Regions from separate parts of the Edwardsiella sp. EA181011 genome, predicted to be linked through region 2. Evidence: predicted binding sites of a transcription regulator. Region 2 holds the regulator's gene; each other region holds the start of a gene.
What was found. The regulator PurR, encoded in region 2, represses purine synthesis genes. The targets are predictions, from matches to a motif close to CANGCAAACGTTTGCNTG.
Positions count from the first base shown of each region.

Region 1 (9,615 bases), 1.3 Mb from region 2:
GGTGGCCCAAGCTGTTTGGCTACCATTTGCTGAAGCTGGGGGCGCTGAGCACCGATCTGGCAACGGACCGCTGTACCATATCACATCAGGTGAGTGTGGCGCCGGAGGGAGAGCATTTACAGGTGATTGCCGATCTCACGCATCTGCCGTTCGCCGCGAAGTCGGTGGATGCTTGCCTGCTGGCCCACACCTTGGGCTACTCCCGCGATCCGCACCGGGTGCTGCGCGAGGTCGATCGGGTACTGGTAGATGACGGTTGGCTTATCATCAGCGCCTTTAGTCCGCTGAGCCTGCTGGGGATGGGGAAGCTGGTGCCCGGATTGTGCCGCCGGGTGCCCTATAACAGCCGTATGTTCAGTATGGGACGCCTCATCGACTGGCTGAATCTGCTGAACTACGAGGTGCTGGCGGCGTCACGTTTTCAGGTGCTGCCCTGGCATCAGCCCTGTGTTTCTCTGCTGAGTCGCCACTTTCCGGCGATGGGGTGTCTGATGCTGATTGTGGCGCGGAAGCGCACCGTTCCGTTGACCTTGACGCCGCAGCGCGTCCTACGGGCGCATCACGAGATCCGCCGCGCGCTTGGCGGCGCGGCGAAGATCCTGCGGCGACCGGCTTAGTGGCACCGCCGGTGACGCGGCTACTCGGGATTGTAGCCGCTGTCCTCCCGGGTCGGTGCCCCGGCGGCGCTGCGTGCCAGCTCATCGCAGCGTTCGTTCTCCGGGTGGCCGGCGTGGCCTTTGACCCATATCCACTCCACCTGATGCGGGCCGATGGCCTGATCCAGCCGCTGCCACAGATCGACGTTTTTCACCGGTTTTTTATCCGCCGTTTTCCAGCCGCGTCGTTTCCAGCCGTGGATCCACTGGGTGATGCCCTGACGGACATACTGGCTATCGCTGAACAGTGTGACCTGACAGGCGCTGGTCAGCGTCTCCAGGGCGACGATGGCCGCCATCAGCTCCATGCGGTTGTTGGTGGTTAGCCGATAGCCGGCGCTGAGCGCCTTTTCATGCTGACGGTAGCGTAGAATGGCGCCATAGCCACCCGGACCCGGGTTACCCAGGCAGGAGCCATCGGTGAAAATCTCAACCTGCTTTAACATCTCTGGTAGACTACTCCCTGATCAAAACCGTGAGTCTGACATAAAGTGACACGATGAGCACAGTAAAATGACTACCCCTATCGCCCGCCAAATCGTCCTCGATACGGAAACCACCGGTATGAACCAGGTGGGTGCCCACTATGAGGGGCATCGCATCATTGAAATCGGCGCCGTTGAAGTGGTTAATCGTCGCCTGACCGGCCGTAATTTTCACGTTTACCTGAAGCCGGATCGCCTGGTGGATCCCGAGGCGTTTACGGTGCACGGCATCAGCGATGACTTTTTGCTGGATAAGCCCAGCTTTGCCGAGGTTGCCGACGAGTTTCTGGCGTTTATCCGCGGCGCGGAGCTGGTGATCCATAACGCGCCGTTCGATATCGGCTTTATGGACTATGAGTTTGCCAAGCTGGGGCGCGATCTGCCGAAGACGGAGACATTCTGCACTATCACCGATAGCCTGGTGATGGCGCGTCGCCTGTTTCCGGGCAAAAGGAACAGCCTGGATGCGCTGTGCAACCGCTATGAGATAGACAACAGCAAACGTACGCTGCACGGGGCGCTGCTGGATGCCCAGATCCTGGCCGACGTTTACCTTATCATGACCGGTGGCCAGACATCGCTGGCGTTTTCCAGCGACGGCGACGGCGCCTCTCAGTCGCAGGCGTCGGAAATTCGCCGGGTGGTACGCGGCGCTAAAGGGCTACGGATCGTGTACGCCAGCGAGGCGGAGCTGGCGGCCCATGAACAGCGCCTGGATCTGGTCCAGAAAAAGGGCGGCAGCTGTCTGTGGCGTAGCTAAACGAGAAAATTTGCTGGAAAATCATCGCAAAGTATAAAATATGTGCGAATGATGGTTTTGCGGTGAAAAAGGGTTGACGCCGCCGGGCGCTGACCGTAATATGCGCCTCGTTCCCCCAGCGGGAACAACGCGGAGCGGTAGTTCAGTTGGTTAGAATACCTGCCTGTCACGCAGGGGGTCGCGGGTTCGAGTCCCGTCCGTTCCGCCAACATTCCAAGCCCCGGTTCAGAAATGAACCGGGGTTTTTCGTTTTATCCCTCATCGCTCAGTCGCCGCGGGCGGCAGCGCCGGCGTTTCCGGCGCGAGGATGGCCGGGCCGGCGGGATCACAGAATTTTGTGTGGGCCGAAGCACTCATAGTGCAGCCGTTCCGCATCGACGCCCTGCGCCAGCAGCTGCCGCGCCACGTGCTGCATAAAGCCAATCGGTCCACAGAAATAGAACTGCATGCGCGGATCGCGCAGCCCATCGCCCACGGCGCCGAGATCCATCGTACCGCGATGCCAGCGGGCGTGGACCGGCTGCGCGGGTTCGCCGCGGCGTAGCCACAGATGCGCGTGATGCAGGGGAACCGTGGCCAGCAGGCGCTCGCTCTCCTCGCCAAAGGCGCGTACGGGGTCGCTGTCGGCGGCGTGCAGCCAGTACAGCGGGGCGCGCTGTCCACGGCGGCTCAGGGTATCCAGCATGCTGAGCAGCGGGGTCACACCGACGCCTGCCGAGATTAGCGCCAGCGGCGTCTCTGGTGTCGTTTCTAAGGTAAACCCGCCGCAGGGAGCTGAGAGGTGCAGCGTATCGCCCGCGCCGGCGACGTCGTGCAGGTAGCGGGAGACGGCGCCCTGAGGCTCCCGTTTGACGGCGATACGGTAATGCTGACCGTTGGGGGCATGGGTCAGTGAATACTGACGGATCGCCTGGCGCGGGAGGCTGGGATGGCGCACATATACGCCCAGATACTGCCCCGGGAGGAAGCTGGCGATCGGCGCGCCATCCTGTGGCACCAGCGTAAAGCTGGTGATCAGGTCGCTCTCCGCCCGTTTTTCGGCGATCGTAAACGCTCGCTGATGCGCCCAGCCGCCGGGCTGTCCGACGTGTCCCTGATACAGCCGGGCCTCCCGCGCAATAAACAGCTGCGCCAGCGCGTCGTAGGCCTTTCCCCAGGCGTTTAGCACATCGCTGCCGGGGTTGAACAGCTCCTCCAGCGTTTTGAGCAGATGATGGCCAACGATGGCGTACTGCTGCGGCTGAATACCGACGCTGACGTGCCGGTGAGCGATACGCTCCACCGCGCCGGCCAGCGCGGCGGGGGTATCAATGTGGGCGGTATAGGCGCAGATGGCGTTAAACAGCGCCTCGCGCTGATCGCCGCTGCGCTGGTGGCTCATATTGAAGAGAGACTTCAGCTCTGGATGATGGTGAAACATGCGTTGGTAGAAATGGGCGGTCAGTCCCGGGCCATACTGCTGCAGCAGCGGCAGGGTGGATTTGATGATAGCGATGGTTTGTGTGTCCAGCATGGGCGCTCCTGGGCGTTGCCAATTAAGTTGCATTTTAAATGCAACTTAATGCTTTTAGGCGACGCTGTAAATCAATAATTGCCGATGGGCCTCATTGGCGTTACGGTAATGGTGTTTTTTTATGCACGCCTATCGCTGCGCGCACAAAAATGCAACAAGGTGTCTATCTGGCCGAGGCCTTGCGCCACGGAGTGCCAAACGATTGCGCAAAAGATGGGGCAAGGTGTTTGTAACAAGCTAAAAACATATTACACTGTGACGATTGCCCGTTGGGGTGGAGATGTATTGGCTGTGAGGGCCAGATTTACTCAAAACCGGTTAGCTGAGTCAGGAGAAGCGGATGTTAAAGCGTGAGATGAACATTGCCGATTACGATGCCGAGCTGTGGCAGGCAATGCAGCAGGAAGTGACGCGTCAGGAGCAGCATATTGAGCTGATTGCCTCGGAAAACTACACCAGCCCGCGGGTTATGCAGGCGCAGGGCTCCCAGCTGACCAATAAATATGCCGAAGGCTATCCGGGCAAGCGCTACTACGGCGGCTGCCAGTATGTGGATCAGGTCGAGCAGCTGGCGATCGATCGCGCCAAGGCGCTGTTTGGCGCCGACTACGCTAACGTGCAGCCCCACTCTGGCTCTCAGGCCAATTTCGCCGTTTATACCGCGCTGCTGCAGCCGGGCGATACGGTACTGGGCATGAACCTGGCGCACGGCGGCCATCTGACGCATGGCTCTCCGGTTAACTTTTCCGGTAAGCTGTATAACGTGGTGCCTTACGGCATCGACGCGCATGGCCGTATCGACTATGACGATCTGGCGGCGCAGGCGCAGCAGCACCGTCCGAAGATGATCATCGGCGGTTTCTCGGCCTATTCCGGCGTCGTGGACTGGGCGCGTATGCGCGAGATCGCCGATAGCATCGGCGCCTACCTGTTTGTGGATATGGCGCACGTGGCGGGTCTGGTCACCGCCGGGGTTTACCCCAATCCGGTTCCCCATGCTCACGTCGTGACCACCACCACCCATAAGACCCTAGCCGGTCCGCGCGGCGGCCTGATCCTGGCCAAGGGGTTGGATGAGGCGCTGTATAAAAAGCTGAACTCTGCCGTGTTCCCGGGGGCGCAGGGCGGGCCGCTGATGCACGTGATCGCCGCCAAGGCGGTCGCGCTGAAAGAGGCGATGGAGCCCGAGTTTACCCGTTACCAGCAGCAGGTGGCTAAGAATGCCAAGGCGATGGTCGACGTCTTCCTGCAGCGCGGCTATAAGGTGGTGTCCGGCGGCACGGAAAACCATCTGTTCCTGCTGGATCTGGTCGACAAGCAGATCACCGGCAAAGAGGCCGACGCCGCGCTGGGGCGCGCCAATATTACGGTGAATAAAAACAGCGTGCCCAACGATCCGCAGAGCCCGTTCGTGACCTCCGGCATCCGCGTCGGCACCCCGGCCATCACGCGCCGTGGCTTTAACGAGGCGGAGTCCCGCGAGCTGGCGGGATGGATGTGCGACGTACTGGACAACATCCATGATGAGGCCACGATCGCCTGCACTAAACAGAAGGTGCTGGCTCTCTGTGAACGCCTGCCGGTCTATGCCTGACCGACTACCAGCCCTGCCGAGCCCGCCGCGTGCGGGCTTTTTTACGCCGGTGGCTCCTGTAGTCGGCCGGCCTGCATCAGCCAGGCGCCGATACTGACGGCGATCAGGCTCAGTTCCTCGGGGGAGAAGCGGATACGGTAGTGTCGCTCCAGCCCGGCGATGGCTCGGCGGGTGAGCGCCAGTAATGCGGGATGGTGAGACGCCAGCTCCGCCGCCAGCGGTGTGCCGATACGGATGTCGAACAGCGCGCGCTCAACGGCGGCGCCGAGGTGGGCGAACAGGCGGGCGCACAGCCTTTCGCGCTGGGAGAGTCGCACATCGCTGTCGCGCTCGACGCAGTCGACGCAGCGCTCAATCTCGTGCATGAGGGCTCGGTCCTGCGCATTGTCCCGCGGGCTGTGGCTATGATTCTTGAGCAGGGTTAACAGCAGCGTCGCGAATAGCCGTTCCTGTTCCAGAACGTCCGCCGGCGCGTCGCCGATGTAGATGCGGCATAGCGCCTCGGCAACGGCATACTCCTCTTTCTGCTCCAGCCAGCGGCGGCGGTAGGGCAGCAGCCAGCAGGGCATCAGTGAATCCGATCGACCGCCGTGGCCCTGTGCGGCGGCGTATAGCATCATGCAGCCGATCAGCTGGCGCGGCGTAAAGGCCGCGGATGCCGGGATAGTTGGGGATTCCAGGATCGGGGCGCGTTGCTGCAGGCGTTCGTAGAGCGTCTGTCGAGAAAAGGCTGGGTGCAGGGCAGGAGATAGCAGGAGCTCCACGTTGGCCGGGAAGTAGCGCAGCGTACGCTGTAGCCAGTGCAGCAGGCACAGCCGCCACTCATAGGCCGGGCCGTGCAGGCGATAGCCATGGCGCGGGTGGAAGCTGATATACAGGGCGTGATAGCGCATGATGTCGCTGACCAGGTGACTCAGATCTCGCTCGGCCTCATAGGGTGTTTGCTGCTGCAGCTTACACAGGCGCGCCATCGTCAGCGGCGTCGTCGGCAGCAGCAGCCGCAGCGCCAGATTACAGTGTCGCTCAGCGCGGGAGTGCGGCGGCGGCAGCGGGACATCGTTCTGCATGTGTGTTTCCCCCCGGGCGAAGAGCGACGAAACCGGCATAGGGTACGCCCCGCGAGGCGGACGCTGGGGCATCGTCTAAGCATAGCAAAGCCCGATGACCTCGGTGGGGCGTCCACGCGGGGTTTCCGTGCGGCGGCGAGCGCAAAAAAGCAAAACGCCCTGCGCGGGGGCTCCGGCAGGGCGTTGAAAAAGACGAATTTGGTGCCCATTCGGGCGGGCGATTAGCGCTTCAGCGCATCGCTCAGCTCGTCGCGTAGGGCGCCCAGCAGCGACTTGACGACGCGGGGGTTACCGGCGACGACGTTACCGCTGGCCAGGTAGCCATGGCCACCGATAAAGTCGGTAACCAGACCGCCCGCTTCGCGCACCAGCAGCTCACCGGCGGCGAAGTCCCACGGCTTCAGGCCGATTTCAAAGAAACCGTCCACGCGGCCGGCGGCGACGTAGGCCAGATCCAGCGCGGCAGAGCCGGTGCGGCGGAAGTCGGCGCACTGGGTAAACAGCTTATCGACCATCTTGATGTAGGTGGCGGCGTGATGTTTCATCTTGAACGGGAAGCCGGTGGCCAGGATGGTGCCATCCAGATCTTTGGCGACGCCGGTGCGCAGGCGGTAGCCGTTGAGCTGCGCGCCCTGACCACGGGTGGCGGTATACAGCTCGTTGCGCATCGGATCATAGACGACGGCGACTTCGGTGCGGCCCTTGATGCGTACGGCGATGGACACCGCAAAGTGCGGCAGACGCTTGACGAAGTTGGTGGTGCCATCCAGCGGATCGATTACCCATTGGATCTCGTGATCTTCACCCAGCAGCTCACCGCACTCTTCGCTGATAATAGTGTGCTTGGGGTAAGACTTGCGGATGGTCTCGATGATCAGGTGTTCAGCATCGCGATCGACGTTGGTCACAAAATCATTGCTGCCTTTCTGGCTGGCTTCTACTGAGTCGGGCGTTTCGTAACTTTTGGCAATCAGGTTACCGGCCTTGCGCGCGGCGCGCACGGCGATGTTCAGCATCGGATGCATGGGAATCTTCCACTAGATGTTAAAGAACGGGAAATTTAGACGGCGAAGAGTATAGCAAAGTGCGCGGCAAACAACCATGCCGTTTTGATATCCGTGGACCATAACAATAAATAGTGTTTTATATCAATTGGCTGTGAAATTGCTCGGCGGTAAATAAATCAATAGAAACCATTAATAGCGCCTTATGGTAAAATCGCAGAATCAATTCAACCGTGTAATGAGTAAGCATGCTGGACAATATTCGCATCGTGCTGGTGGAAACCTCCCACACCGGCAACATGGGGTCAACCGCCCGCGCCATGAAGACCATGGGACTGACCAACCTGTATCTGGTGAACCCGCTGGTACGCCCCGACTCACAGGCCATTGCCCTGTCGGCCGGCGCCAGCGATGTGATCGGCAACGCGACCATCGTGGACAGCTTCGATGACGCGATCGCCGGCTGCAGCCTGGTGGTGGGCACCAGCGCCCGTTCGCGCTCGCTGCCGTGGCCGATGCTGGAGCCGCGCGAATGCGGCCAGCGCAGCGCCATGGAGTCGGAGCATGCGCCCGTCGCCATCGTATTTGGCCGTGAGCGGGTCGGGTTGACCAACGATGAGCTGCAGAAGTGCCATTACCATGTGCAGATCCCGGCTAATCCGGAGTACACCTCGCTGAATCTGGCGATGGCGGTGCAGATCCTCAGCTATGAAATCCGCGTCGCGCATCTGGATCGCCAGGCGGCCAAGGCGCCGGCGGTGGAGGAGGCGGCCTATCCGCTGGCGGACGATCTGGAGCGCTTTTATGCCCATCTGGAGCAGACGCTGCACCACACCGGTTTTATCCGTGAGAAGAATCCGGGTCAGGTCATGAACCGTCTGCGCCGCCTGTTCACTCGCGCCCGCCCGGAGGCTCAGGAGCTGAATATCCTGCGCGGTATACTGGCCTCAATTGATAAGTGCGACGCAGAACGGCACGAAAGTTAACTGCGACAGCGGCTATATCATAGTAGAATACACGGGTATTTTTGCGTGGACGCTGGCTGGTATTGCCGCGCGTTTCTCGCGGAGGGGCGGCGTCGACAACGGCATAATACTTGACTAAAATAGTAGGATAAATAGTTGACTGAAATAGTCAGGAATGAGAGGATGAAACCGTTGAGCAACACCGCGTGTTTCACTCTTTTTCCCAAAGGGACTATTAGCCATGAGACTGACATCCAAAGGGCGCTATGCCGTAACAGCCATGCTCGATGTGGCGCTTCACTCCCAGGAAGGACCGGTACCGCTGGCGGATATTTCAGAACGCCAGGGGATCTCGCTCTCTTATCTGGAGCAACTGTTCTCTCGCCTGCGCAAGAATGGTCTGGTGGCCAGCGTACGCGGTCCCGGCGGCGGTTACCTGCTAGGAAAAGAGGCCAGCGAGATTGCCATCGGCGCGGTGATCACCGCCGTGGATGAGTCGGTGGACGCAACCCGCTGCCAGGGAAAAGAGGGCTGCCAGGGGGGAACCCGCTGCCTGACCCACGCGCTGTGGCGCGATCTCAGCGAGCGTATCAGCGGCTTTCTAAACAATATTTCGCTGGCGGAGCTGGTCAATAACCAGGAAGTCATGGATGTGGCTGACCGACAGGATATCGATGCACGGCGCAGCGTTGTCGCGGCCGGGCGTCAGGATACGATTAACGTGAACCTGCGCGCCTAAGCGCGGGCACGGCGTTGAATTATCACCCGTAGGCAAATCATTTTTGGAAGTGATGTACGGAGCAAAAGAATGAAATTACCGATTTATATGGACTACTCCGCAACGACGCCGGCCGATCCGCGCGTGGCTGAGAAGATGATGCAGTATCTGACGCTGGACGGTACATTCGGTAACCCAGCTTCCCGCTCCCACCGCTTCGGCTGGCAAGCCGAAGAGGCGGTAGACGTTGCGCGCAATAACATCGCCGAGCTGGTGGGTGCCGATCCGCGCGAGATCGTGTTTACCTCCGGTGCGACCGAGGCCGATAACCTGGCCATCAAAGGCGCCGCCAACTTCTATCAGAAGAAGGGCAAGCACATCATTACCTGTAAGACCGAGCACAAAGCGGTGCTGGATACCTGCCGTCAGCTGGAGCGTGAAGGCTTTGAGGTGACCTATATGGCGCCGCAGCCCAACGGGCTGATCGACCTGAATGCCCTGGAAGCGGCGATGCGTGACGACACGATCCTGGTCTCCATCATGCATGTGAATAACGAAATCGGTATCATTCAGGATATTGAGACCATCGGCGAGATGTGCCGCGCGCGTGGCATTATTTTCCACGTGGATGCCACCCAGAGCGTGGGCAAACTGCCGATTGATCTGAGTAAACTGAAGGTCGATCTGATGTCATTCTCCGGCCATAAAATCTATGGCCCGAAGGGCATTGGTGCCCTGTACGTTCGCCGCAAGCCGCGCGTGCGTATCGAAGCGCAGATGCACGGCGGCGGCCATGAGCGCGGTATGCGTTCCGGGACCCTGCCGGTACACCAGATCGTCGGGATGGGCGAGG
Region 1 is NZ_CP011364.1:1,401,189-1,410,803, forward strand. It holds gene QY76_RS06205 (class I SAM-dependent methyltransferase) at 1-617, shown strand, start outside; gene rnhA (ribonuclease HI) at 638-1,102, opposite strand; gene dnaQ (DNA polymerase III subunit epsilon) at 1,170-1,901, shown strand; tRNA gene QY76_RS06220 (tRNA-Asp) at 2,033-2,109, shown strand; gene hmpA (NO-inducible flavohemoprotein) at 2,227-3,414, opposite strand; gene glyA (serine hydroxymethyltransferase) at 3,755-5,008, shown strand; gene QY76_RS06235 (PRD domain-containing protein) at 5,050-6,075, opposite strand; gene suhB (inositol-1-monophosphatase) at 6,297-7,100, opposite strand; gene trmJ (tRNA (cytosine(32)/uridine(32)-2'-O)-methyltransferase TrmJ) at 7,328-8,065, shown strand; gene iscR (Fe-S cluster assembly transcriptional regulator IscR) at 8,286-8,783, shown strand; gene QY76_RS06255 (IscS subfamily cysteine desulfurase) at 8,853-9,615, shown strand, end outside.
Region 1: the regulator PurR is predicted to act here: its motif matches at 3,606-3,623, upstream of hmpA (NO-inducible flavohemoprotein).

Region 2 (9,615 bases):
TCCTGAAACAGCAGCCCGATCCCGCGCCGCCAGGGCGGCACGCGGCTCAGGCTGCGCCGATCCAGCCAGACTTCGCCGCGGGCGACCAGCGGCGGCTGCAGATGGCCGCCGATCCCGGCCAGCAGGGTGGATTTGCCGCAGCCGCTGGGGCCCATCAGCGTGACGATCTCCCCCGGCGCGACCGTCAGCGTCAACGGTGCCAGCAGGGGACGCCCGGCCAGTTCGACGCTCAGCTGGCGGAGATTAAGGGTGGTCATGCGACGTTGCTCCTCGTATACCGCGCCGCGGCAGCCACAGCGCCAGCAAAAATGCCGGCAGCGGTAGCAGGGTTTGCCACAGGGCGCCGATGGCGGCCAGGCGGCGATCGATGCCGCTGGCATAGGCGACGGTTTCCGTGGCCAGGGTCGGCAGCCGCCCGGCGCCCAGCCCCAGCGTCGGCAGATACATGCCGACGCTGACCGCGATGCCAAAGGCCACCGTCAGCCGCAGCGCCGGCAGCATCTGCGGCAGCTTAATCCGGTAAAAGGCCTGCCAGGGCGTCTTACCTAACGCCAGCGCTACCCGGATCTGACGCGTATCGAAACGCAGCCAGGCGCCGGACAGCGTCAGCAGGTAGTAGGGGGTGACGAACAACAGCTGGCCATAGATAACCAGCGGGTAGCTGCCCAGCAGCTGGCTGCGGGCGGCGAAATACTGCAGGCCGAAGATCAGCCCCATCTGCGGCAGCAGCAGCGGCAACAGCAGCCAGGCACCGGGGGCCCGCCGTCTCAGGGCATACCACTCCAGCGTGCCGAGCGCCAGGATCAGCGCCAGCAGATTGACCGCCAGCGCGATGCACAGGGTATGCCACAGCGGGGCGCTCCAGTCACTGAGGCTGTACAGCCAGCTGTCATAGCGCCACTGCTGCGGCCAGCGTTGCGCAAAGGGCCAGCGCTGGGCCAGCGAAATCAGCACCAGCATCAGGTAGGCCGCAGCGGTCAGCGCCAGGGGCCAAAAGGCGGCATAGGCCGCTGACCCGCCGAGGGCGACGCGTCGTCGCGGGGGCCGGCGGCCCACGGCGACCCACAGGCGCTCTATGCCATACCAGAGCAGCAGCGCCAGCGCGTTTAAGAGCATCAGCAGCAGCGCCCCGAGGGCCGCTAGCGCCGTCTGCCCACCGTCGGCAATCCACTGCCACAGCAGCTGCGCAAACAGCAGCGGCCGCTGCGGACCGAGCAACTGCGCCAGATCCAGCGCCGACAGGGCAAAGGCCAGGACGCAGAACATGGGCAGGCGTAGCCCCGGCAGCAGCTGCGGAACCACGATACGTCACCAGCCCTGCGCCGGGGGATAGCCCAGCGCGGCGCCGATACGCAGCTGCCGCGGCGCCGCGCAGCGGGCGGCCAGATTCAGGGTAAGCAAATAGAAAAAGGGGGTCTCTTTTAACAGCAGGAGCAGCGAGAGGCTCAGGCCGTAGGGATCGTTGGGAAGCGGCAGGTCGGGCGGCTGCTGCCAGCCAAACAGCGGCGCCATCAGGCGCCACAGCAGGCCGGTTGGCGCCAGCAGCATCAGCAGGCCGGTGGCCAGGGCGATGTGGGGGGCCGCCAACAGCAGCGCCGGCGCCAGCGCATGCTGACGCTGACGCCGCAGGGTGAACCCGGCCAGCGCCAGCGCCAGCAGCAGGGCACCGGCGCTGGCCCCCAGCGCTATCCACAGCGACAGACCGAGGCTGTGACCGAGCGCGGGCCACTGCAGCAGTCGCTGCAGCGCCTGTCCTGCATCCTGTCCGGTCAGCGGCAGTAGGGTTGCCGGGACCATCGCCGCCAGCGGCAGCGCGCCGGACAGCAGCACCAGCGCGGGAAACAGGACTAGCCGAGACACGCGCTTAGCGGCGGTAGTCGATGAACGGTCCGTCGGCCACGGAGCGGCGCTCAACCAGCTTAGGATGTACTTCGATGGTTTGGGCGTCCTCGCGCTTGCTGGTAATGCGATCGAGCAGCATGTCGAACGCCATGGCGCCAAGGCGCTCCTTGGGCTGATGAATGGTGGTCAGCGCCGGGGTAAAGTAGCGGGCGTTGCGCACGTTATCGTAGCCGATGACGGAGATATCCTGCGGTACGCGCAGTCCCATCTCATCCGCTGCGCAAATGGCGCCCATCGCCATGATGTCGCCGCCGACAAACACCGCCGTCGGACGCTGTTTCTGCGCCAGAATGTTTTGCATCGCCGCATAGCCGGACTCCGGCTCGAAGTCGCCTTCGACCAGCCATGACTCCTGCGGCGTGATATTGGCCTCCTGCAGCGCCTTGAGGAAGCCGCGCAGTCGACCGCCGCCGGTGTTGCGCGATACCGGGCCGGTGATGGCGCCAATGTCGCGGTGGCCACGCTCGATCAGGTAACGGCCGGCCAGATAGCCTCCCTCGAAGGCGTTGTCCTGGATAGCGTCGGTAAAGTCGCTGCGGCGGGTTCCCCAGTCCATGACCACCATCGGGATGTGGCGGTAGTCCTCCAGGATCTCCAGCAGGTTTTCCGGGTATTCGGAGCACATCACCAGCAGGCCGTCGACGCGTTTCTGCGCCAGCATGGCCAGGTAGGCTTTCTGCTTCTCCAGATTATTGTGGGAGTTACACAGGATCAGGGTATAGCCTTGGCTGTAGCAGCTATTCTCTACCGATTCGATGACCTCGGCAAAGTACGGCGCCTCGCTGGAGGTCGCCAGCAGGCCGATGGATTTGGTGTGGTTGACCTTCAGGCTGCGGGCAACGGCGCTGGGGGAGTAGTGTAGTTCTTTAATGGCCTCCCAGACGGCGGCTTTGGTCTCGTCGGCGACAAAGCGGGTTTTATTGATGACGTGAGACACCGTGGTGGTCGATACGCCTGCGCGCTTTGCCACATCTTTAATCGTTGCCATGAAACAAATGACTCCTGGGCGTACGCGCTGCGTCGCCGTTTTGTTAATCGTTTGCCTGCGTGCATCGGAAAATACGCCTGACAGCGCGGCTCGGCGCCGGCGCGTTTGCGCAATAGGGTGACGTTTGCCATTTCTTGTTTAGAATTATAGCGTCGGCACGCGGCAGTAAACCGCAAATTCTGTCTGATCTCAGGCAAAAGGGGAAGCACTAATTGGCGATTTGCGCAGGATGTAATCATAAGATTTTCTGCGTGTTTTAAGATGTGATTTATGTAAAAATGATTTAACACGGGTTTTGTGCGAACTTTCAAGTCAGTAAAAATTGATCCGGAACGTAAAACATGAGGTGTCAGGATGGAAAACGATCTGAAGTATTCTCTGGTAACAACGGTGGTGGCGCTGGCGCTGATCGTCGTGGCCAGCCTGATCGCCGCACTGCACTAAGTCAGCGGGTGGCATAAATAAAAAAGGCGCTCGGTGAGCGCCTTTTTTATCTCTGCGGCCGGTTACGCCAGATTCTGGGCGACGAACTCCCAGTTTACCAGCGCCCAGAAGTTTTCCAGGTACACCGGGCGAGCGTTACGGTAGTCGATGTAGTAGGCGTGCTCCCATACGTCCACGGTCAGCAGCGGCTTGTCGTCGCCGGTCAGCGGGGTCGCGGCGTTAGCGGTGTTGACGATGGCCAGGGTGCCGTCCGCCTTTTTCACCAGCCAGGTCCAGCCGGAGCCGAAGTTGCCGACGGCAGACTTGGTCAACGCGTCTTTGAACGCGGCAAATGAGCCGAAGGCGGCGTTGATGGCGTCAGCCAGGGCGCCGCGTGGCTCGCCGCCGCCGTTCGGGGAGAGACAGTGCCAGTAGAAGGTGTGGTTCCACACCTGAGCGGCGTTGTTAAAGATACCGCCGGAGGCGCTCTTCACGATCTCTTCCAGCGATTTCCCTTCGAACTCCGTGCCTTTGATCAGATTATTCAGGTTGACCACATAGGCGTTGTGGTGCTTACCGTAGTGGTATTCCAGCGTTTCGGCGGAGATATGCGGTTCCAGCGCATTCATGGCGTACGGTAATGCAGGTAATTCAAATGACATAGCTCTCTCCTTAATGCTTCTGTGGCAAGACGGTTAATCCGTAAGCAACGCACGTAAGACGCCGCCGGCGGTTAGACAAAAATGAAAAAATCTTGTTGTCCGCTTGTTATGGTTTGTGATTCTAGCAAGTTTTGCCGTGAAAGACAGGGGGCAGGTGTATTTTAGCTGACTGAGTGGCGAAATGTGTAGCAGACACGCGGTGAAAACGGCGCGTGGAAGCCGGGTGTCGGGGGCCACCGCGGGGGGAGATGCCGTGGCGAGAGCGTTAGCGGATGGTTTTCGGGGTCATGACGCGGCGGGCGCCCAGGTAGTGATCCTGCCAGTAGTCATCGCCCAGATAGCTGACGCGAATCTCCTCGCCGGTGCGCGGAGACTGAATAAATTTGCCGTTGCCCAGATAGACGCCGACGTGATCGGCGGCGCCGCGCCCGTGGATCTGAAAGAACACCAGATCGCCGCGCTGCAGCTCGGCGCGCTTGACCGGCGCGGCGTCGCGCAGGTGGTACATCTCGTTAGCGGTGCGCGGCATTTTGATGTTCAGCAGATCCTGGTAGGCGTAATAGATAAGGCCGCTGCAGTCAAAGCCGGTATGGGGAGAGGTGCCGCCCCAGCGGTAGGGTTTACCTATCTGACGCATCAGCTTATTCATCGCCGTCTGTTTGGCGTGCTGATAGCGCTTCTTGTGCAGCGGACTCATGTGGATCGGCTGGCTATCCTCATGGCGGCCGGCTGCGTGGCGGGCCGTCTTAAGGGCCGAGGGGCGGCCATAGGCTTTTTTGCCCCGGTGCGACGCCGCCTGTGCGCTTGCGTGCCGCGCAAGGGGTTTCTCGCCGCGGTGGCGCGCTTTTGCCCTGTGCTCGGCGGCGGCGTGCTGCGGCGCAGCCGCCGTGCGGTGGGGAGTGTGCGCCGCGCGCTTCTCCCGGGCGGGGAGATGAGACGCCGCGCTGCGGCTCTTCTGCGCCCCGGCATCTGCCCTGCGTTTTTTACGCTCGCCGCTCTGGCTGTGGCCAGCCGTGGCTTTTCGCTGATCGGCGATGACTTTGTGTGCCGGTGACGCAGTCGCTGAGGTGGTAAACCATTGGGTAAACAGCAATACAAAGAGCGCAACGAATAGACGCATGATCAGTCGCTTCCAGGCTAAAAACTAAAATAAAAACGCTGAAACAGTATTAATTAAAATATGCTGAACATAACAGTACTGATGTTTACGTATTCGCGTCTAATTGTGAGTAAATATTTCAATTGTCTGATTTAGCGACAGAGAGGGCTTTTTTACAGTGAGATTACCTATTAAAAAATGCTTGAGCAGGATAATGGGCGAATAATGTGCGGCTGGCGGAGAGGCGATGCGCTGCCGCGGCAGCGCGCTGTGCAATAGACCCTGCAAAAGATGGTGTTTTTTTCCTGCCTCGCCCGCCGCTACAATAGTGCAATCCGACGCCGCGCGTCCTGCGGCGGGCGGGGGAGGCGCCTTTCGTGCCCCATCCCTTGTCTGCCGCGGTCGACGCGGGCGATAATGACAATATACTGCGTTACCGCTATAACACTGGATATTTAAGGAAGTAAAGACCATGACTACTATCGAAAAGATTCAGCGCCAGATCGCCGAGAACCCGATTCTGCTGTATATGAAAGGCTCACCGAAGCTGCCGAGCTGCGGCTTTTCTGCGCAGGCGGTGCAGGCGCTGTCTGCCTGCGGCGAGCGCTTTGCCTACGTGGATATCCTGCAGAACCCGGACATCCGCGCCGAGCTGCCGAAGTTTGCTAACTGGCCGACCTTTCCGCAGCTGTGGGTCGAGGGTGAGCTGATCGGCGGGTGTGACATCGTGCTGGAGATGTATCAGCGCGGCGAGCTGCAGACGCTGATCAAAGAGGCCGCGGCGCGCCACGGCTCAGCGGCGCAGGACAACGCCTGATCGCGCGGCGTTAGGCCATGTAAAAAGGCGCCGCAGGGCGCCTTTTGCATATCGGCAGGGGCCGCTTGCTAGAGGATCATCGCCGCCGCCCAGCCGAAACCGAGCAGCGGCAGGTTGTAGTGCAGGAAGGTGGGCACCACCGAATCCCAGATGTGATCGTGCTGGCCGTCCATATTCAGCCCAGAGGTTGGCCCCAGGGTGGAGTCAGAGGCCGGCGATCCGGCATCCCCCAGCGCCCCGGAGACGCCGATAATGGCGATGGTCGCCATGGGGGAGAAGCCAAAGGCAATGCACAGGGGCACATAGATTGCCGCGATGATCGGCACCGTGGAGAAGGAGGAGCCGATGCCCATGGTGATGACCAGCCCGACCACCAGCATCAGAAACGCGGCCAGTCCCCGGCTGCCGCCGATCGCCCCCTCGATGGAGGTCACCAGCGTATCTACGCTGCCGGTGGCTTTGATCACGGCGGCGAACCCGGAGGCAGTGATCATGATAAAGCCGATCATCGCCATCATATGCACCCCGCGGGTAAAGACATCCTGAGTATCCCGCCAGTGGATCACGCCGCCGAGAATAAACACCACAAAACCCATCAGCGCTCCGAGCACGATGGAGTTGGTCGCCAGCTGTACTCCTAGGGCGGCGATGATGGCGACAACGGCGACCCATACGGCCCGTAAATGAATACGCTTATGCTCCGGCTCGGCGGAGAGGATGCGCCCTTCGCTATAGCGGCGCGGCCTGCGGTAGCTGAAGAAGATGGCCAACAGCAGACCGAACAGCATCCCCAGCCCCGGCAGCAGCATGGCGCTGGGCACCTGGGCGGCGGTGACCTGCAGCCCATTCTCATTGAGGTTTTTCAGCAGAATATTGTTCAGGAAGATGCCGCCAAAGCCGATCGGCAGCACCATATAAGGGGTGATCAGGCCAAAGGTCAGCACGCAGGCTACCGCGCGCCGATCGAGATTCATCCGCGAAAACAGGTGCAGCAGCGGCGGGATCAGAATGGGAATAAAGGCAATGTGGATGGGGATCAGGTTCTGCGACGAGATGGCGATCAGCGTCAGGATCAGCAGCAGACCGTATTTAAACCAGAACAGGCGGTGGGTGCTCGGCGCCAGCCCCATGCGGCGGATCACGCCGTGGGCCAGCACGTCGGTGATCCCGGAGCGCGAAATCGCGACGGCGAAGGTACCCAGCATGGCGTAGCTGAGGGCGATCTCCGCGCCGCCGCCCAACCCACCGCTGAAGGTGGCGATCGTGGTGTCCAGCGTGAGACCGCCGCTCAGGCCGGCAACCAGCGAGGCGACGATCAGGGCGATCACCACGTTGACCCGCAGCAGGCTGAGGAGCAGCATTACGACCACGGCAATTACAACAGCATTCATAGACGTCAATGTCCTAAAAGTCGTTCAAGGCAATAGCAGGATTATTAGCATGTTTCCGTGCGTGGCACGACAAAAAAATACCCTGGCGTGACCTTTTCCCCGCCGCCGCGGGGCGGAATAAAAAACGCCCGCGGAGCGGGCGTGGTCTGCGGGGGGCGGCTATGCCTCCGCGGAGAGGTCGGCATCGTTCAGGCCAGCCGGGGGCCAGCCGCCCAGGCGTTTCCAGCGGTTCACCAGCTCACAGAACAGCGTGGCGGTCTGCTGGGTGTCATACAGGGCCGAATGGGCCTGGGCGCTGTCGAAGGGGATCTCCGCGCTGATGCAGGCCTTGGCCAGCACCGTTTGGCCGAGAACCAGCCCGCTGAGAGCGGCGGTATCGAAGGTGGCGAACGGATGGAATGGGTTGCGCTTCAGCCCGGCGCGCTCTGCGGCCGCCATCAGAAAGGAGTGGTCAAAGTGGGCGTTGTGGGCCACCACCACCGCGCGATTGCACGCCTGATCTTTAATTCCCTTGCGCACCATCTTAAAGATGGCGTGCAGCGCGGTATATTCGCTGACGGCGCCGCGCAGCGGGTTGTGTGGATCGATACCGTTAAAGGCCAGCGCCTCTGGCGAGAGCACGGCGCCCTCAAAGGGAGCGATATGAAAATGCAGGCACTGATCGGTTTCCAGCCAGCCGTCGTCGCTCATTCGCAGAGTGACGGCAGCAATTTCCAGCAGGGCGTTGCAATTGGCGTCAAAGCCCGCGGTTTCGACGTCGATGACGACCGGGTAAAAGCCACGAAAGCGCGCGCTCAGCGCGTTGAGATTAGAGGTGTCAGCCATGGGTTCGTTGGTGTCTTTATTTTGAATGCAGCGCGTATTATGGCAAATTTCGCCGTGTTTTACACGGGGATGGCCAATGAGAAGGGGGGCGGGCGGCACATATTGCGTCCGCCCGGGTGAAAGGGACGGGGCGTTAGCGGCCCAGCCCTTCGCTGGCCGAGCGGTTTTCGATCAGCTCGATTTTATAGCCGTCGGGATCTTCGACAAAGGCGATGATCGTATGGCCGCCCTTGACCGGGCCCGCCTCACGGGTAATGTTGCCGCCGGCGCGGCGGATCTGTTCAACGGTAGCGGCGACGCTATCGACGCCGAGGGCGATATGGCCGAAGGCGCTGCCCATCTCATAGCTATCGACGCCCCAGTTATAGGTCAGCTCGATCACGGCGCCTTGGCTCTCATCGCCATAGCCGACGAAGGCAAGAGAGTATTTATAGGCTTCGTTTTCGCTGGTGCGCAGCAGGCGCATGCCCAGTACCTGGGTATAAAAGTCGACGGAGCGCTTCAGGTCAGTGACCCGCAGCATGGTATGAAGTACACGCATAGTTATCCTCAACGCTGACAAAGTAAAAAGACGTTTCAATAGTGTCACAGCGGCCGCCGGCTTGGCAACGCCAAACCCGCAGGGCTGGGTGGTTTGGCGAAGCGTCTATTGCGTGGATCCCGGCGGGTCACCGGCGCGGCGATCCGCGGGTGGCGTAGGGCGGTGACGGACCCAGAGGCGCTTTAACACTTTTAATAGATTAATTGTTATCATAATGGCTTAAATAATTATTTGATGTTTCTTCCCGGCATTGGATGAAATTTGTGTGATAGATATTTATGTTGCATTTTTATCATGCAGGTTAAATCAATAAATGAGGCGTCGGTGGGCGGGGGCGACGGCGCGATCGCCCGCCCAGCCTGTGCGTAGCAGGCCTAGCGCATTCTCGTGGTGTATTATGTGATAGGCCACGATTAATTTTGATATATTTGCAATATGTATGTTTATTAATGAGCAAACAATAAGCATGAATAAGATTTTTTTCATTATTTTGCTTTATATTGTTTAGCTAACTGGTTAATATTATTCGCACGCAACCGCTCGGCTATCGATGCTTTTGGCGTCCATAGACGTGGGGGAGTGCATCACAAAGGAATTGGCCGATATGTACCCGGCACGGGCATCGGGATGATGATGCGTTACCGTTCGGTGCCATAGCCGAAAGGAGCTCGCCGCCTGAAGCCTGACCGCTGCGTTTCACCGGAAGGGGGAAACCAACGGGCATCGCGCCGCCGGATCCGGTCCATAGGGGAGCAGCACGCTGAGTCGTGGCTTCTGGACACGGGACGGTGATGACGGTGTATCGGGTTTATGGATTAGCACGCTCATTATAAGGAGATTAAATTGGAATCAACATTGGGGTCGGATTTATCACGGTTGGTGCGTGTATGGCGCGCCTTGATCGATCAGCGACTGAAGCCGCTGGAGCTGACGCAGACGCATTGGGTGACGCTGTATAACATTCATC
Region 2 is NZ_CP011364.1:2,655,890-2,665,504, reverse strand. It holds gene QY76_RS11710 (ATP-binding cassette domain-containing protein) at 1-257, opposite strand, end outside; gene QY76_RS11705 (hypothetical protein) at 244-1,302, opposite strand; gene QY76_RS19330 (hypothetical protein) at 1,309-1,860, opposite strand; gene purR (HTH-type transcriptional repressor PurR) at 1,865-2,890, opposite strand; gene QY76_RS18770 (YnhF family membrane protein) at 3,245-3,334, shown strand; gene sodB (superoxide dismutase [Fe]) at 3,397-3,975, opposite strand; gene QY76_RS11690 (C40 family peptidase) at 4,241-5,095, opposite strand; gene QY76_RS11685 (Grx4 family monothiol glutaredoxin) at 5,547-5,891, shown strand; gene QY76_RS11680 (Na+/H+ antiporter family protein) at 5,960-7,282, opposite strand; gene rnt (ribonuclease T) at 7,442-8,107, opposite strand; gene gloA (lactoylglutathione lyase) at 8,241-8,648, opposite strand; gene slyA (transcriptional regulator SlyA) at 9,492-9,615, shown strand, end outside.

Region 3 (9,615 bases), 1.1 Mb from region 2:
CGACGTTATCGGTGGTCGGGTTGGGATGCGTGCCGTCATACACCGCGCTCTGAATGCCTACCTTGGCCAGCAGCGCCTGTACGTCGCCGACGACGCCCAGACGACTGAGCACGCTGTCGGTGACGATCAGCGCCTGGTGGTAGCCGTACTCTTTCATCGTCGCCGCCGCCTCGTTCAGGCAACCGCGACCGATCATATTTACACTGGGAATGAAAAACGTTGAGGTCGTCATCGACAACTCCTTTTATGTTAGTAAATTAACAACCAAGATAGCCTGCCAATGAATTATTACAGCGATCCCGCGCACGAAATGATGAAAATTAAATGTTTAGAAAGCTAACAGTTAAGGTTTTTTTGTATTAAATTGCCATAATTAGCCGATATCGTTGCTATTTTATACTCGTTTAAAGCGGTTTTTTACTGAGTGGATAATAAGTCGGCATTCACCGATGCGGCAGCGCGGCGGCGGCGTGACAGCGGACCGCCCCCGCGCAGGGTGTTATTATTTTACCATTTGCTGGTGCTTGGCGACCTGTTCCAGCCCGCCCGCATTGACGGCGTGGCGGTAGCCCATCTGCTGCAGCAGCGCTTCCGCCTGGCCTGACTGGCGCCCGCTGTTGCAATACAGATGCAGGGTATCATTCTTGTCCTGGGTCAGCGCGCCGATGCGCTGCGCCAGGTTTTTGAGCGGAATATTGTGGGCGCCCTTGACGTGCTCCTGCTGGTATTGCTCCGGTACACGGACGTCGATCCAGTACTCTGCCGCCCACAGCGGGGCGGATGTCGCCAGCAGGCCGGCCATCAGCAGGCCCTGTTTCATGCGCCGAATTTGTGCAAACATCCAGATATCTCCTGAGAATGATTAGGCTATGCCCTTTTGCCCCATCGATACGGCGGGCAGGTGCCGGCGTATCATACGCCTGCGCCGCAGCGGCTGTCCGCTTCCGCGCGGAGAAATTGGGCGATAGCGCTAATTAGGCGCGGCGGGCGCGCAGGGGCTGTGTATAATGCGCGCCGGAAACAGAGAGGGGAAACGTGTGACGCAACGCGATGACAGTTACTGGATGCGCCATGCCCTGCAGCTGGCGGAAAAGGCCCGGGCACAGGGCGAGGTGCCGGTCGGCGCGGTTCTGGTCTTGAACGATCGGGTGATTGGCGAGGGGTGGAACCGGCCTATTACCCGCCACGATCCGACCGCGCACGCCGAGATCATGGCGCTGCAGCAGGGGGGGGCCGTCATGCAGAATTATCGTCTGCTGGAGGCGACACTGTACGTGACCCTGGAGCCCTGCGTGATGTGCGCCGGGGCGATGGTGCACAGCCGCATCCGGCGGCTGGTGTACGGCGCGCAGGATCTCAAGACCGGCGCGGCGGGATCGCTGCTGGATGTGCTGGGGCACCCGGGGATGAATCACCGGATCGCGGTGTGCGGCGGCGTGTTGGCCGACGCGTGCGCGGCGCAGCTGAGCGATTTCTTCCGCCAGCGGCGGGCGCAGAAAAGGGCCGAGCGCGACGCCCGGCGCGGCGCCCACGGCGCCGGCGCGGAGTAAGGGTGGCCGGCTCAGCTCAGCGCGGCCCGAGCAGCGCTAGCTGGGTCGCCTCTGCCGCCTCTCGCTTCTCCTTCTCCTGCAGGTAGCCGCGCAGGCTGACGGTATAGCGGCGAATGTTTTCGACGTACTGATAGGCCTCGTGCCCACGCGCGTAGCCATAGGTCAGCCGCTGGTAGTATTTCTTTTGGCTCAGCAGCGGAAGACGCTGTTTGACATCGGCCCAGCTGTCGGGATTGGCCCCCTGTTTTTGGGTCAGCTGGCGGACGTCCAGCATGTGTCCGTAGCCCATATTATAGGCGGCCAGAGCGAACCAAATCCGCTCATCCTGCGGAATGCTCTCCGGCAGCCTCTCCATCAGCCGCTCCAGGTACAGCGAACCGCCGGCGATGCTCTCCTCCGGATCGAGGCGATCTTTCACCCCCAGCCCCTCGGCGGTGGCGCGGGTCAGCATCATCAGCCCGCGTACGCCGGTCGGCGACGTGGCCTGGGGATTCCAGTGTGACTCCTGATACGAGATCGCGGCCAGCAGCCGCCAGTCCATTTTGCGCGCATGCTGGGTAAAAAAGTCCTGCAGTGACGGCAGCACGCTATCGATAGCGGAGAGGAACGTACGTGTATCGACGTAGTCGAAGCTGCCGACGTGGCCGATATATTTCTCCTCTAGGCGCGCCAGGGTGCCGTCTTCAGCGCTCTGGCTGAAGAAGTCCAGCATCGCCGCGTACAGGCTGTCATCCTCGCTGCGGTTGAGATACCACATGACCGGCTCTTCATCGCTGATATCGAAGGCGACCGCCACCTGCGGGTGGATCCGCTGAAACAGGGAGATCGCCATCGAATCCGCCACCGTATAGTCCAGCTTGCCCTCGGCGACCTGCTTAAGCAGCTCGGTTGCCGACAGGCTGTCGCTGCTCTGCCACTGCAGGTCAGGGTACTTTTGCTGGCGGTAGTGCTCCAGGGTGGTGATATGGGCCGACCCGGACTGTACCATCAGGGGACCGCTGAGATCGCCCAGGTTACGCGGGCGCACCTTGCCCTGGCGGTAGACCAGCTGCTGGGAGACGGAGTAATAGGTCGGCCCGGTGCGATAGCGATGCAGCCGCGCGCTGCTGTACAGCAGTCCGGCGGCGACCATATCGGCATCCTGTCCATCCAGATCGTCAAACAGACCCGGCAGCGTGGGGCGCACGGTGACGCGCAGCTTCACGCCCAGATAGTCGGCGAAGCGTTTGGCCAGTTCATAGTCCAGGCCGGAGATCGCATTGCCCTCACGCTGATAGGTGAGCGGCGAAACGATGGTGCTTACGCGCAGCTCTCCCCGGTCGAGGATCTGCTGTAGCTGGTTTTCATTACCGCTGCGCCACGGAATATTGGGCCACAGCGCCAGCGCCAAAAGCGCGGAGACAATACCGATAAGGTAATAATTATATTTTATACGTTTCAAATAGTTATCCCATGACGGTCTAGCGGGATGCGGTTGCTGGTGTTAAAAGTGGAATAAAGGTAAAGCCAATCAGGCAGGCGCATTTTGCTTAACAAAACGCCAGTGTGCAACTTTAACCGCATTATTGGGCAATAAATGAGCCGATCGCGCTCTTTACAAGAAAGGCTACGCAAACGGTTTCGTCGGCGCGGGAGATTCACTATAATGGCGCCCGGTTTCCCCCTGTTTCGCCCATTGAGGCGGCTGTAAACAGCTTCCTCGCAGACGAGAGAATCAAATCATCATGGAAATTCTGCGCGGCACCCCCGCTTTATCGGCCTTTCGTGTTAACCAGCTGCTGTCTGCCTGCCGCGACGCGTCCCTGCCCGTCGACGCGATTTACGCCGAGTACATTCACTTTGCCGACGTCAGCGCGCCGCTGGATCCGGCGGCGCACGATACGCTGCGCCAGCTGCTGACCTACGGACCGTCGCAGGCTGCCCGCCCGCAGTCAGGACGGCTGCTGCTGGTCACGCCGCGCCCGGGCACGATCTCTCCCTGGTCATCTAAGGCGACGGATATCGCTCGCCACTGCGGGCTGGCGCAGATCCGCCGGCTGGAGCGCGGTCTGGCCTACTACATTGAGGCTGGGGCGCTGGATCAGGCGCAGTGGCAGACGCTGTGCGATCTGCTGCACGATCGCATGATGGAGCAGGTCTTCACTGAGCTGGCGCAGGCCGAGCAGCTGTTTATGCAGCATACGCCGCAGCCGGTGCAGTCTGTGGATATCCTTGGCGGGGGGCGGACTGCGTTGGAGGAGGCCAACCAGCGCTTGGGGCTGGCGCTGGCGCAGGATGAGATGGACTACCTGCTCAACGCCTTTACCCGTCTGGCGCGTAACCCGAGCGACGTCGAGCTGTATATGTTCGCCCAGGCCAACTCGGAGCACTGCCGCCACAAGATCTTCAACGCCGACTGGGTTATCGACGGGCAGCCGCAGGAGAAATCGCTGTTCCAGATGATTAAAAACACCTACCGGCAGACGCCGGAGCATGTCCTGTCCGCCTATAAGGACAACGCGGCGGTCATGGAAGGCTCCGCGGTGGGCCGCTTCTTTGCCGACGCCGACAGCGGCTGCTATGACTTCCATCAGGAGCCGGCGCACATCCTGATGAAGGTGGAGACCCACAACCACCCGACGGCGATCTCGCCCTGGCCGGGGGCCGCGACCGGCTCCGGCGGGGAGATCCGCGACGAAGGGGCGACGGGGCGCGGCGCCAAGCCGAAGGCGGCGCTGGTCGGCTTCTCCGTCTCCAACCTGCGCATCCCGGGGTTCGAACAGCCCTGGGAGCAGGACTTCGGCCGTCCGGCGCGCATCGTCAGCGCGCTGAATATTATGACCGACGGACCGCTGGGCGGCGCGGCGTTTAACAACGAGTTTGGGCGCCCGGCGCTGCTGGGCTATTTCCGCACCTATGAGGAGCGGGTCGACAGCCATAACGGCACGGAGCTGCGCGGCTACCACAAACCGATCATGCTGGCGGGCGGCCTCGGCAATATCCGCGCCGAGCACGTGCAGAAGGGGGATATCGCCGCCGGCGACTGCCTGATCGTGCTGGGCGGTCCGGCGATGAATATCGGCCTGGGGGGCGGTGCCGCCTCGTCGATGACCTCCGGTCAGTCCGATGCCGATCTCGACTTCGCATCGGTGCAGCGCGATAACCCGGAGATGGAGCGCCGCTGCCAGGAGGTCATCGACCGCTGTTGGCAGCTGGGCGATGCCAACCCGATCCGCTTTATCCACGACGTGGGCGCCGGCGGTCTCTCCAACGCCATGCCGGAGCTGGTGAGCGACGGCGGCCGCGGCGGCCGCTTTGAGCTGCGCGACATTCCCAACGACGAGGCGGGCATGAGCCCGCTGGCGCTGTGGTGCAACGAGTCGCAGGAGCGCTATGTCCTGGCGGTGGCGCCGCAGGATCTGGCGCGCTTTGCCGCCATCTGCGAGCGTGAGCGTGCCCCCTATGCGGTGATCGGCGAGGCGACGGAGGCACGTGAGTTGATCCTGAGCGATCGCCACTTTGACAATCGTCCCATCGACATGCCTCTCGACGTGCTGCTGGGGAAAACGCCGAAGATGACGCGCACGGCGGAGACCCTGCGGGCCACGGGGCATGCCCTGGATCGCGCCGGTATCGTGCTGGCCGAGGCGGTGCGCCGGGTGATGCACCTGCCGGCGGTGGCGGAGAAAACCTTCCTGATCACCATCGGCGATCGCAGCGTGACCGGCATGGTCGCCCGCGATCAGATGGTGGGCCCGTGGCAGGTTCCGGTGGCCGACTGCGCTGTGACCAGCGCCAGCCTGGACAGCTACTACGGCGAGGCGATGTCGCTGGGAGAGCGCGCCCCGGTGGCGCTGCTGGATTTCGCCGCCTCGGCTCGCCTGGCGGTGGGGGAGGCGCTGACCAACCTGGCGGCCTGCCACATCGGCGATATTAAGCGGATCAAGCTCTCCGCTAACTGGATGGCGGCGGCGGGGCATCCCGGCGAGGACGCCGGCCTGTATCAGGCGGTGAAGGCGGTGGGTGAGGAGCTGTGTCCGGCGCTGGGGCTGACCATCCCGGTCGGCAAGGATTCGATGTCCATGAAGACCCGTTGGCAGCAGGAGGAACAGACGCGAGAGATGACCGCCCCGCTGTCGCTGGTGATCACCGCGTTCGCCCGGGTGGAGGACGTGCGGCGTACGGTAACGCCGCAGCTGCAGCCCGCGCAGGATAACGCGCTGTTGCTGATCGATCTGGGCGCCGGCCGCAACGCGCTGGGGTGCAGCGCGCTGGCGCAGGTGTATCGCCAGCTGGGGGATACGCCCGCCGACGTACGTGATACGGCGCAGCTGGCGGGCTTTTTTAGCGCCATGCAGGCGCTGGTGGCGCAGGGGCTGCTGCTGGCCTACCACGATCGCGGCGACGGCGGGCTGCTGGTCACCCTGGCAGAGATGGCCTTTGCCGGCCACTGCGCGCTGGATATCGATATCGCCGCGCTGGGCGACGACGCGCTGGCGGTGCTGTTCAGCGAGGAGCTGGGGGCGGTGATCCAGGTGGCGCGCCGCGATCTGGCGGCGGCGCAGGCGCTGCTGGCCGAGCACGGTCTGGCGGCGGTCAGCCACGAGATAGGTCGGGCGCTGCCGGGCGACCGCCTGCGGATCCAGCGCGGTGGACAGGCGGTGTATGACGAGAAGCGCTCTACGCTGCGCGCCTGGTGGGCAGAAACTACCTGGCAGATGCAGCGTCTGCGCGATAATCCCCTCTGTGCCGATCAGGAGCATCAGGCCAAGCTGGTGGAGGAGGATCCCGGTCTTAACGTGAGCCTGAGCTTCGATCCGCAGGAGGATATCGCGGCGCCCTTCATCGCCCGCGGCGCGCGTCCGCGCCTGGCTGTGCTGCGGGAGCAGGGGGTGAACTCGCACGTCGAGATGGCCGCCGCGTTCCATCGCGCCGGGTTTGAGGCGCAGGATGTGCACATGAGTGACATCCTTTCCGGGCGGACGACGCTCGAGCCATTCCAGGGGCTGGTGGCCTGCGGCGGGTTCTCCTACGGCGACGTGCTGGGCGCCGGAGAGGGCTGGGCCAAGTCGATTCTGTTCAACGCCCGCGCACGTGACCAGTTCGGCGCCTTCTTCCTGCGTCCGGATACGCTGGCGCTGGGGGTGTGTAACGGCTGCCAGATGATGTCTAACCTGCGTTCGCTGATCCCGGGCGCCGAGCTGTGGCCGCGCTTTGTCCGCAACGCGTCCGAGCGCTTTGAGGCCCGCTTCAGCCTGGTCGAGGTCAGCGACAGCCCGTCGCTGTTCCTACAGGGGATGGTCGGGTCGCGCCTGCCGATCGCCGTCTCCCACGGCGAGGGGCGGGTCGAGGTGCGCGATGAGGCTCACCTGACGGCGCTGGAGCAGCAGAGTCTGGTCGCGCTGCGCTACGTCGACAACGTTGCGCAGGTTACCGAACGCTATCCGGCCAACCCGAACGGCTCCCCCAACGGGATCACCGCGCTGACCACGCGGAGCGGGCGGGCAACGGTGATGATGCCGCATCCGGAGCGGGTATTCCGCACGGTGAGCAATTCCTGGCACCCCGCCGAGTGGGGCGAGGATGGCCCGTGGCTGCGCCTGTTCCGCAATGCGCGGCGCGCGCTGGGCTGAGCCGCGCGGCGGGATAGCAGGCGGCCTTCGGGCCGCTTTTTTTCTGCCGTTTCCCGCGCAGCGGTTGGCGCGGCGCTAGGATTGATCCTAATATTACAAAATATTAATCGTGGCCACTTTTTATTTTGGGTGAGTTATGTAACCATATTAGTGGTTGCTCATTCGGCCCTTTATGTCAGCGCCAGTCATGGCCGGCTCCATAAAACATCGAATGACGCCATTAGCACGGTGCCTACCGTCCGGAAATATCGATAACAGTCGCTTCGGCGCTTTATCAGGCACAGGACGACACGTTGAGTGAGGCGCCACCTATTCTGCCCTGTGCCGATAAGGCGCAGGCCGCGCGACGGGGCCGCTGCCCCGTCGGCACGCCATCAGGCCCGCCGGTTACCCGCCGCCGGGCTTTTCCCGTTATGGCCGTTCGGTTAGCCTGTGGCGACCCCCTTTGACCTTTGGGAGTGATGCCGTCATGCCGTGGCCCCTGTTTCCCCGTTCGCTGCGCCAGCTGGTGCTGTTGGCCTTTCTGCTGGTGCTGCTGCCCCTGCTGGTGCTGGCCTATCAGGCCTACCAGAGTCTGAATCACCTGAGCGCCCAGGCGGCGGATATCAACCATACCACCCTGAGCGACGCCCGCCGCAGCGAGGCGATGGCCGCACTGGCGCTGGAGATGGAGCGCAGCTATCGTCAGTACTGCGTGCTGGGGGATGAGACGCTGGCGGCGCTGTATCAGCGTCAGCACGCCCAGTACCGTCAGCTGCTGGAACGCCACGCCGCGCTGCTGCCCGACGGCAGCGACTACGCGCAGCTGGATAGCCTGCTGCGGCAGCTGGCCGCGCCGCGCTGCGCAAACAGCCTGCCGCTGGCGAGCGCCGACGGCCAGCTGGCTCAGTTTTCCCGCGCCAACGGCGCGATGGTGCAGGCGACCCGTAACGTGCTGTTTGGCCGAGGTCAGCAGCTGCAGCAGGCGATCGCCGAGCGCGGCCGCTATTTTGGCTGGCAGGCGCTGGTGCTGTTTCTGGTCAGCGTACTGCTGGTGGCGCTGTTTACTCGTATGATCATCGGCCCGGTGAAGGGCGTAGAGCGCATGATCCGGCGCCTGGGCGAGGGACTGAGTCTGCAGGCGTGTCCCCCTTTTCGCGGGCCGCGTGAAATCCGTACGCTGGCGCAGCGCATTCTGTGGCTCAGCGATCGGCTGGCCTGGCTGGAGTCCCAGCGCCATGAGTTTTTGCGCCATCTCTCCCATGAGCTGAAGACCCCGCTGGCCAGCCTGCGGGAGGGCACTGAACTGTTGGCGGACGGGGTCGCCGGGCCGCTGAGCGCGGATCAGCGCGAGGTGGTGACGATTCTGGATGACAGCAGCCGTCGCCTGCAGGTGCTGATCGAGCAGCTGCTGGACTATAACCGCCGTCTGGCCGATGCGCCGCCGGAGTCCGCTCAGCTGGAGCTGGCCGCGCTGCTGGAGCGGGTGGTCGCCGCTCACCGCCTGCCAGCGCGGGCTAAGAATATCCAGACCCGCTACGCGCTGGATGAGACCCGCTGCCGCGCGCAGCCGGTGCTGCTGGAGCGGGTGCTGGAGAATCTCTATTCCAATGCGGTGCACTATGGCGCGGAATCCGGTACCATTTGGCTGCGCACCCGTAGGGACGGGGAGCATCTGGTGATCGAGGTCGCCAACAGCGGTACACCGATCCCGGCCAATGAGCACGCGATGATTTTTGAGCCTTTTTTTCAGGGGAGCCATCAGCGCAAAGGCGCCGTCAAGGGTAGCGGCCTCGGTCTGAGCATCGCCCGCGACTCGCTGCGCCGGATGCACGGCGATCTGCGCCTGATCGCCGACGATGAAGCCGACGTCTGCTTCCGCATTGAACTCCCGATAGCGAGATAACACCAAGCATGAGTATGTGGTTCTTACCCCCTCCGTTTCCCCCGATCTGCGGCCGTCTGCGGCGGCGACCGCCTGCTCTCCTGTGGCTGATGACGCTGCTGCTCGGCGGCTGTAGCCACGGCGGCGATCGCGCCGTGGAACCCTCCGGGGGGCGAACCTGCGCCGGTACGCCGGTGATGCGCGACTATCAGCACGCCGCCTGCGATGCGCTGTGGCAGGAGCACTCCCCCCAGGCGATGGGGAACGGCCTGTACTGGCTGCGCGCCATGACCTGCGCAGAGCGCCTGAACCGAACCCAGGCGCGGGCGCAGGCGCATCGGCTGGGCGGGGAAAGCTGGCAGGCGGCCCTGAAGCAGAGCCTGTTGGTGGGACGCGCCGATCCTAGCGTAGCCGAACGCCGTCAGATCCTCGATCGCCTGGCGAGCCTGGACGGCCAGATCCCGCCGGCGCTGCAGCCCCTGGTGCAGCTGTGGCGCGCCCAGCAGGCGCAGGCGATCGCCCTGCAGGAGGAGCGGACCCGCTATCAGCGGCAGCTCTCCGCCAGCGAGACGCAGCTGGAGAGCCTGCG
Region 3 is NZ_CP011364.1:3,713,669-3,723,283, reverse strand. It holds gene yiaY (L-threonine dehydrogenase) at 1-232, opposite strand, end outside; gene pspE (thiosulfate sulfurtransferase PspE) at 503-841, opposite strand; gene tadA (tRNA adenosine(34) deaminase TadA) at 1,038-1,550, shown strand; gene mltF (membrane-bound lytic murein transglycosylase MltF) at 1,567-2,991, opposite strand; gene purL (phosphoribosylformylglycinamidine synthase) at 3,272-7,162, shown strand; gene QY76_RS16450 (sensor histidine kinase KdpD) at 7,632-9,047, shown strand; gene qseG (two-component system QseEF-associated lipoprotein QseG) at 9,056-9,615, shown strand, end outside.
Region 3: the regulator PurR is predicted to act here: its motif matches at 3,158-3,175, upstream of purL (phosphoribosylformylglycinamidine synthase).